Regions from separate parts of the Actinosynnema sp. NPDC023587 genome, predicted to be linked through region 2. Evidence: riboswitches for the same ligand, from Rfam matches in the RefSeq annotation. Region 2 holds a riboswitch; the other holds the start of a gene.
What was found. A riboswitch is a leader RNA that binds a small molecule or an ion and turns the genes downstream of it on or off. The one in region 2 is predicted to bind glycine.
Positions count from the first base shown of each region.

Region 1: it holds a riboswitch for glycine, as region 2 does, so the genes downstream of both, gcvH (glycine cleavage system protein GcvH) here and gcvT (glycine cleavage system aminomethyltransferase GcvT) in region 2, are expected to answer to the same signal.

Region 1 covers NZ_JBFABG010000002.1:149,304-153,532, reverse strand. Annotated here, with positions in the region: gene AB0G01_RS05785 (hypothetical protein) at 1-203, opposite strand, end outside; gene AB0G01_RS05780 (hypothetical protein) at 206-388, opposite strand; gene ald (alanine dehydrogenase) at 745-1,851, opposite strand; glycine riboswitch at 2,073-2,164, shown strand; gene gcvH (glycine cleavage system protein GcvH) at 2,282-2,662, shown strand; gene AB0G01_RS05765 (L-serine ammonia-lyase) at 2,668-4,032, shown strand; gene AB0G01_RS05760 (glutathione peroxidase) at 4,104-4,229, opposite strand, start outside.
Region 2 covers NZ_JBFABG010000004.1:128,234-132,462, forward strand. Annotated here, with positions in the region: gene glyA (serine hydroxymethyltransferase) at 46-1,311, opposite strand; gene gcvT (glycine cleavage system aminomethyltransferase GcvT) at 1,322-2,422, opposite strand; glycine riboswitch at 2,626-2,713, opposite strand; gene AB0G01_RS12875 (DUF3817 domain-containing protein) at 2,870-3,172, opposite strand; gene AB0G01_RS12880 (hypothetical protein) at 3,193-3,561, opposite strand; gene AB0G01_RS12885 (helix-turn-helix transcriptional regulator) at 3,684-4,172, opposite strand.

The DNA.
Region 1 (4,229 bases), on a different contig from region 2:
TTGTGCCGCAGCACGCCGGGGCAGGCGCGGCACCGACCGTCGGATTCGGGCTGGTGCACGGTGAGCAGCAGCCGCCAGGTGTCCGCCAGGCGGTTGATCTCGGCGCGCGCGAGCGGCACCAGCGCCTCGGCCGCGCCCCGCTCGGCGACCTCTTCGAGCTGGGAGAGCCGGCGCAGCACGGCGGCGCGGAGGGTGTCGTCCACCGTCACATCCTGTCCGCGGCCTGGTCGAGCAGGCGGTGCAGCCTGCGGGTTTGCGTGACAGACATCACAGCCGACTCGCCGGGTGGCGAGACCAGCAGCACCCGGTCGTCCTCGACCAGCACGGTCATCGACCGGTCCCGTCCGAACGGGTCGTGGCAGTCGATCCAGCCCTGTGGTTCGGCCATGTGCGCTCCGATCGGAGTTCGGTGGCGGCGCGGTGGGCTCACCGCGGAGGCGGGCCCGCCGCCGCACGGCGCGGGCACCCCGTCCTGTCCATCGGCCGACCGGGCGTCGTGACTTACCCGTTACGCGGGTAATTCACTCGTTTGCTTGAGGGCGGGCACGGGCTGTGCTCCGGTGGGTGAAGATCTGCGCGCAGATGGGCGGGGCGGCTGGGCACGGCCGCCCGTTCCCCGCTAGCATTGGAGGCGCGGCCCGCTCCCAGTGACCCCCAGGCTGGTTGAGCGGGCCGCCTTTTCATGCCCGGACGTGCGAGAAAGGGCGTCCACCGGGATGGTGGACGCCCCTCCTTCGCGGGTGCTCAGACTTCGAGCGGGGTGTGGGTGAGGCCGTGCGCCTCGGCGACCGGCTGGTTGGTCAGCAGGCCGTCGTGCACGTTCAGGCCCAGCGCCAGCGCCTTGTCCGCGCGCAGCGCCGCCTGCCAGCCCTTGTCGGCCAACGCGACCGCGTAAGGCAGCGTCACGTTGGTCAGCGCGTACGTGGACGTGCGCGGCACAGCGCCGGGCATGTTCGCGACGCAGTAGAACACCGAGTCGTGCACCTGGTAGGTCGGGTCGGCGTGCGTGGTGGGCCGCGAGTCGGCGAAGCAGCCGCCCTGGTCGATGGCGATGTCCACCAGCACCGAACCGGGCTTCATTTGCGCCACCAACTCGTTGGAGACCAGCTTCGGGGCCTTCGCGCCCGGCACCAGCACCGCGCCGATGACCAGGTCGGCCTCGCGCACGGCCTGCTCGACCGAGTAGCGGTTGGACGTCACGGTGCGCAGCCGGCCCTGGTACAGGGCGTCGATGTGGCGCAGCCGGTCGACGTTGGTGTCCAGGATCTCGACGTCCGCGCCCAGTCCCACGGCGATGGCGGCGGCGTTCAGGCCCGCCACGCCACCGCCGATCACGACGACCCGCGCCGGGTGCACGCCGGGCACGCCACCGGGCAGCACGCCCCGGCCGCCGGACGGCTTCATCAGCGAGAACGCGCCGACCTGCGGTGCCAGCCGACCCGCGACCTCGGACATCGGGGCGAGCAGCGGCAGCGCGCCGTTCGCGGTCTGCACCGTCTCGTACGCGATCGCGGTGGTGCCGGAGTCGATCAGCGCTTGGGTCAGCGGCTGGTCGGCCGCCAGGTGCAGGTAGGTGAACAGGGTCTGGCCCTTGCGCAACAGCGGGTACTCCCGCGCGATCGGCTCCTTGACCTTGAGCACCAGGTCGCCCTCGGCCCACACGTCCTCGGCCGTGGCCAGGACCTTCGCGCCGGCGGCCAGGTACTCGTCGTCGGTGATGGCCGACCCGAGGCCCGCCCCCGTCTCGACGAACACGTCGTGGCCGCGCAGCGTCAGTTCGTGGGCTCCGGCCGGGGTCAGCGCGACGCGGTATTCGTGGTTCTTGATCTCGCGGGGTACTGAGATCCGCACGGAGGGCTCCTTCGGGCCGTTGTTAGTGCCAAAGGTCCGGTACCGCCATCCGGCTGTCATCGTGCCACTGGCACGAACGCGCACCCGCCGCGTTGTGCCGGCCGGACAACGGCGAACGGCCGCCGAACTCTCTGGACGCACGTTGACACCCGTGTCACCCACGACTTAGCGTGCTCGCGTTCGACCAACTGAACATCGGCCGCGGTGTCGCAGGTGACACCGGAACCCGGGCGGGAGAGCCTCCAGCGAGCCTGGAGCGCCGAAGGAGCAAGCACCCCGCACACTCTCAGGCAACGAGAACCGCTCGGGTGAGGCGACTCTGGAAAGCGTGCTCACGCGCGCACCCACGGTGCAAGCCGCAGCGCTGCGGCGAAGCTCTCAGGTCCCAGGACAGAGAGGGGGCCTGGCCCGCGCGCACCGAGGAGTTGACGTGACCTTTCCGGAAAACCTGCTGTACACGCCCGAGCACGAGTGGGTCGACTGGGCTCCGGGTACCCAGGAGCCCGTGGCGATCGGCATCACCTCCTACGCGGCCGAGTCCCTGGGCGACATCGTGTTCGTCCAGTTGCCGACCGTGGGCGAGCGCGTGAAGTCCGGCGACGTGTGCGGCGAGCTGGAGTCCACCAAGTCGGTGAGCGACCTGTACGCGCCGGTCAGCGGCCAGGTCGTGGAGGTCAACACGGCGGCGGCGGACGACCCGTCGCTGATCAACAACGACCCGTACGGCGAGGGGTGGCTGTTCAAGGTCTCGGTCGAGGACGCCACGGGCCTCCTCACCGCCGCGAAGTACGCGGAACTCACCGGGGACTGAGCGCCGTGGCGATCAGCGTCTTCGACCTGTTCTCCGTCGGCATCGGCCCGTCGAGCTCGCACACCGTCGGTCCGATGCGCGCCGCGACGATGTTCGCGGCGCGGCTCGGGCACCGCGCGACGTCGGTGGACCGCGTGCACGTCCAGCTCTTCGGCTCGCTGGGGGCGACCGGGCACGGGCACGGCAGCCCCAAGGCCGTGCTGCTGGGTTTGGAGGGGCACAAGCCGGAGGACGTCGACCCGGCCGCCGCCGACGTCCGGGTGGGGGAGATCCGCGCCACCGGGAGGCTGCTGCTGGGTGGGGTGCGCGAGATCCCGTTCACCGAGGACACCGACCTGGTGATGCACCGCCGCAAGTCCCTCCCGTTGCACCCCAACGGGATGAGCTTCACCGCCTACACCGGCGGGGAGGTGCTGGACGAGGCGGTGTACTACTCGGTCGGCGGCGGTTTCGTGGTGGACGAGACGGCCAGCGGGACCGACCGGATCAAGGCCGACGAGACGCCGATCGAGCACCCGTTCCTCAGCGGTGACGAACTGCTGGCGCGGGCCCGGGAGACCGGGCTGCCGATCAGCGGGCTCATGCTGGCCAACGAGCGGTCCTGGCGGTCCGAGGACGACGTGCGGCAGGGCCTGCTGCACATCTGGACCGTGATGCAGGAGTGCGTCGAGCGCGGCTGCGGCCAGACCGGCATCCTGCCGGGGGGGCTGAAGGTGCGGCGGCGCGCCGCCGAGATGCGCGAGCGGCTCGCGGCCGAGCACTTCGCCACGGACCCGCTGCGGGTGATGGACTGGGTCACCCTGTTCGCCCTGGCGGTGAACGAGGAGAACGCCGCCGGCGGCCGGGTGGTGACCGCGCCGACGAACGGCGCGGCCGGCATCGTGCCGGCGGTGCTGCACTACTACACGCGGTTCGTGCCGGGCGCGTCGGACGACGGCGTGGTCCGGTTCCTGCTGACGGCGGGCGCGATCGGCGTGCTGTTCAAGGAGAACGCGTCGATCTCGGGTGCCGAGGTCGGGTGCCAGGGCGAGGTCGGGTCGGCGTGCTCGATGGCGGCGGGCGGGCTGGCCGAGGTGCTCGGCGGGACCCCGGAGCAGGTGGAGAACGCCGCCGAGATCGCCATGGAGCACAACCTCGGGTTGACCTGCGACCCCATCGGCGGCCTGGTGCAGATCCCGTGCATCGAGCGCAACGCGCTGGCGTCGATCAAGGCGATCACCGCGGCGCGGATGGCGCTGCGGGGCGACGGGTCGCACTTCGTGTCGCTGGACAAGGTCATCAAGACCATGCGGGAGACCGGCAAGGACATGAAGGTGAAGTACAAGGAGACCGCGCGCGGCGGACTCGCGGTGAACGTCATCGAGTGCTGACGTCCCGCGCCGCACCGGCGGCCCGGCCCGCGCGGGTGCGTGGGCCGGGCCGGGCCGGGCCGCCGAGGGGTCTACGGCAGGGCGGCCTCGATCGCCTTCACGACCGACTCGTCCTCCGGTTCGGTGCGCGGCCGGAAGCGGGCCAGGACTTCGCCGTCCGGGGCGACCAGGAACTTCTCGAAGTTCCACTGCACGTC
Region 2 (4,229 bases):
CCGGCCCGCGCGGGCCGGGGGATTCCCGTCGGATCGGAAGAACCCCTACAGGGTCGGGTAGAGCGGGTGCTTCGCGGCCAGCACCTCGACCCGGGACCGCAGCTCGACCAGGTCCGGCGACGCCTGGAGCGCCGCCGCGATGACGTCCGCGACCTCCGCGAAGTCCGCCGCGCCGAAGCCCCGGGTGGCCAGGGCCGGCGTGCCGATCCGCAGCCCCGAGGTGACCATCGGCGGGCGCGGGTCGTTCGGCACCGCGTTGCGGTTGACCGTGATGCCCACCTCGTGCAACCGGTCCTCGGCCTGCTTGCCGTCCAGTTCGGACGCCACCAGGTCGACCAGCACCAGGTGCACGTCCGTGCCGCCGGTCAGCACCTTCACGCCGACCGCCGCCGCGTCGGGCCGGGAGAGCCGGTCGGCCAGGATGCGCGCGCCCTCGACGGTGCGGCGCTGGCGGTCGGCGAACTCGGGCGACGCGGCGTGCTTGAACGCCACCGCCTTGCCCGCGATCACGTGCTCCAGCGGACCGCCCTGCTGGCCGGGGAACACCGCCGAGTTGATCTTCTTGGCGAGGTCCGCCTCGTTGGTCAGGATCACGCCGCCGCGCGGGCCGCCCAGCGTCTTGTGCGTGGTCGTGGTGGTGACGTGCGCGTGCGGCACCGGGTTCGGGTGCAGCCCGGCCGCCACCAGGCCGGCGAAGTGCGCCATGTCGACCATCAGGTAGGCGTCCACCGAGTCGGCGATCCGGCGGAACTCCGCGAAGTCGAGCTGACGCGGGTAGGCCGACCAGCCGGCCACGATCAGCTTCGGCCGGTGCTCGGTGGCCAGCCGCTCGACCTCGGCCATGTCGACCCGGCCGTCGCTCTCCGCCACGTGGTAGGGCACCACGTTGTAGAGCTTGCCGGAGAAGTTGATCCGCATGCCGTGGGTCAGGTGGCCGCCGTGCGCCAGGTCCAGGCCCAGGATCGTGTCGCCGGGCTGGAGCAGGGCGACCATCGCGCACGCGTTGGCCTGCGCGCCCGAGTGCGGCTGGACGTTCGCGAAGCCCGCGCCGAACAGCTCCTTCACCCGGGAGATGGCCAGCCGCTCGATCACGTCGACGTTCTCGCAGCCGCCGTAGTACCGCCGGCCGGGGTAGCCCTCGGCGTACTTGTTGGTCAGCACCGAACCCTGCGCCTGGAGCACCGACACCGGGGTGAAGTTCTCCGAGGCGATCATCTCCAGGGTGTTCTGCTGCCGGCCGAGCTCGGCGGCGACGGCCTCGGCGACCTCCGGGTCGAACTCCGCGAGGGAGGTGTTGAAGTGCTCGGACATGGTGTCTCCCTTACGAGTTTCGCTTGTAGAACGGCAGCGCGACGACCTGCACGGGCTCCTGCTTGCCCCGGATGTCGACGGCCAGCTCGGTGCCGGGCTCGGCGTGCTCCGGCGTCACGTACGCCATCGCCACGGAGTAGCCCAGGGTCGGCGACAGCGCGCCGCTGGTGACCTCGCCGACCACCGCGCCGGACGCGTCCAGCACCGGGTACCCGTGCCGGGGCGCGCGGCGGGACGCGGTCTTGAGGCCCACCAGCTTCGCCTCCACGCCCTTGTCGGCGACGGCGGCCAGCGCGTCGCGGCCGACGAAGTCCCCGGGCTTGTCCAGCTTGACCACGCGGCCCAGGTTGGCGTGGTACGGGGTGCGCTCGGCGCTGAGCTCGTTGCCGTACAGCGGCATCCCGGCCTCCAGGCGCAGCGTGTCGCGGCAGCCGAGGCCGGCGGGCTTGAGGTCGTGCTCGCGGCCCGCCACCAGCAGCGCCTGCCACACGGCCGGGGCGTCGGACGGGTCCACGAACAGCTCGAAGCCGTCCTCGCCGGTGTAGCCGGTGCGGGCGAGCAGCGCGGGCCGCCCGGCCACCTCGGTCGGGTAGGACGCGTAGTACTTCACGCCCGCCAGGTCGGTGGTGGTGAGAGCGGCCAGGATCGCGGTGGACGCCGGGCCCTGGATCGCCAGGAGGGCGTAGTCGACCGACTTGTCCACCACGGAGGTGTCGAAGCCGTCGGCGCGCTCCACGAGCGCCTGGAACACCACGGCGGCGTTCGAGGCGTTCGCGACGACCAGGTACTCCTGCTCGCCGGTCCGGTAGACGATCAGGTCGTCGAGCACGCCGCCGTCCGGCTGGGTGATCATGGTGTAGCGGGCGCGGCCGACGGAGATCGCGGACGCGTTCCCGACCAGCGCGTGGTCCAGGGCGCGGCCGGCCTCGGGGCCGGACAGCACGATCTCGCCCATGTGCGTCAGGTCGAACAGACCCGCCGACGTGCGCACGGCGTGGTGCTCGGCGAGCTCGCTGTCGTAGCGCAGCGGCATCCGCCAGCCCGCGAAGTCGGTGAACTGGGCTCCCAGCGCCTCGTGCTCGGCGTGCAGCGGCGTCCGGCGGGTTTCCACGGGGTGGTCCTCCCTGGTGGCGGGCACGGCGATCACACCGACCTGGTCGGTCGGCGGTCGCCGTCGGCGAAGGATGACACGGTCCATCGGAGACTCCTCGTCGAGTGAGCCTCCCCCTCTGTCATGAGCCTGAGAGCTTCACCGCGCGCGGAGCGCGGCTTGCACCGTGGGCGAGGCGCGGAGCGCCTGCTTTCCAGAGTTGCCTGCGTCGGGCGGTAGCTGTGCCTGAGAGATTCCGGGGAGGAGTTGCTCCTTCGGCGCCCCTCGCGGGGACTCTCCCGCTCGACATCGACGGCCGTGTTCAGTTGGTACCGCCAGACGCTAGTTGTGCCTGGTGGGCACGGTCAACCAGGACCAGGTCACAGCACCCGGCCACGGCCCGCGCCCGCTCGGCGGCACCGGGCGCGGACCACGTACCCGTGGCCGGCGCGGGGGTGGCGCGAGCGGTCACAGGGCACGTTCCGCCTTGACGCTCTCGACCACCTTGCGCTCGGCGTAGAACGACACGAACGGGATGGTGCCCGCGAGCAGCACCAGCGCGGAGCCCTTGAGCGACCACCGCGCCTTCAGCGCCAGGTCCACCGTGAAGACCAGGTAGACGGCGTACAGGAAGCCGTGGACGGGGCCGACGACCGCCATCATCCCGGTGTTGTCGCCGAGGTACTTGACGAACATCGCGACCACCAGCAGGAGCAGGCCGACACCGACCACGTAAGCCATGAACCGGAACCGGCTCAACGCACCGCTCATCGCCTGCCAACCGCCTTCGCTCACCGCTGGTCCCGCGCGTTGAGCTCCCGGAGGTAGCGGTTGTAGACCGCCAGCTCGTCGTCCTCGTCGTCCGGCGCGGGTGTTTTGACGGGTTCCACGGTAACGACCGGCTGCCGGGCCCCGACCACCGGCTCCCCGGCGTCCTCGGCCCGGCGCTGGGCGGCGAGCTTGCGCATCCGCCACACCATGAAGAGGGGGAACAGGCCGAACAGCGGCCACTGGAAGACGTACCCGAGGTTCTGGAAGGTGCCACCGGCCTGGGAGAACCTCTCCCACTGCCAGTAGGCGAGGCCGCAGCACACGATCAGCGACACCAGGCAGACCGCCGCGATGGCGAGTCGCCGGGGTGTCAGGAGGGTGCCGGGCACCCTCCCACACTACTTCGCGGAGTCCGCTCCCCGACGGAAGGGGCTCCTCGCACAGGAGCCCGCCCTCCCGGTTGGTGCGGGTGACCGACTTGACGCCGCGCCCTCACAACGCGGCGCGGGGTTCACGCAACGCCGTCCCGGCGCTGCCGCTGCAACCTGGCCACGCACCAGGCCGCCGCACTGCCCCGACGCAGGTGCTGGAGCACCGTCATCGGGCCGAGACGCCGTCCCAGGTCGGCGGGCGTGAGCCCGGCCGCCCGGTAGTCGAGCGCGCGCTGGTCCAACGGGCTGATGCCCGCGTCCCACCACCGCTCCGCCTCCGCCAGCTCGCCCACGAGCTGCCAGTAGCTGGCCGCCGCCGCGAGCAGGACCTCGGGCACCTCGGGTGCCCTCTTCCGCATCGCCGCCACGTAGGCCGGGTCAGCGGATTCGACCCGAACCAGTCCGCGCGACCCGCCGTTCGCCCGCTGCACGGGGATTCCCGGCGCGGACGGTGGGGCCTCGGCCAGCCACGCGTCCTTGATCCGGTTCACCTCCTGCATCTCGGCGTCGTCCGAGCGCTCAGCCGCCCACTGCCGCAGCAGCTCGTCGACTCCGGAGTCCTCGACCATTCTGCCTCCTCATCGGTCGAAGATCAGCCAATGCAGCGCACCGTATTAGCGGGTACC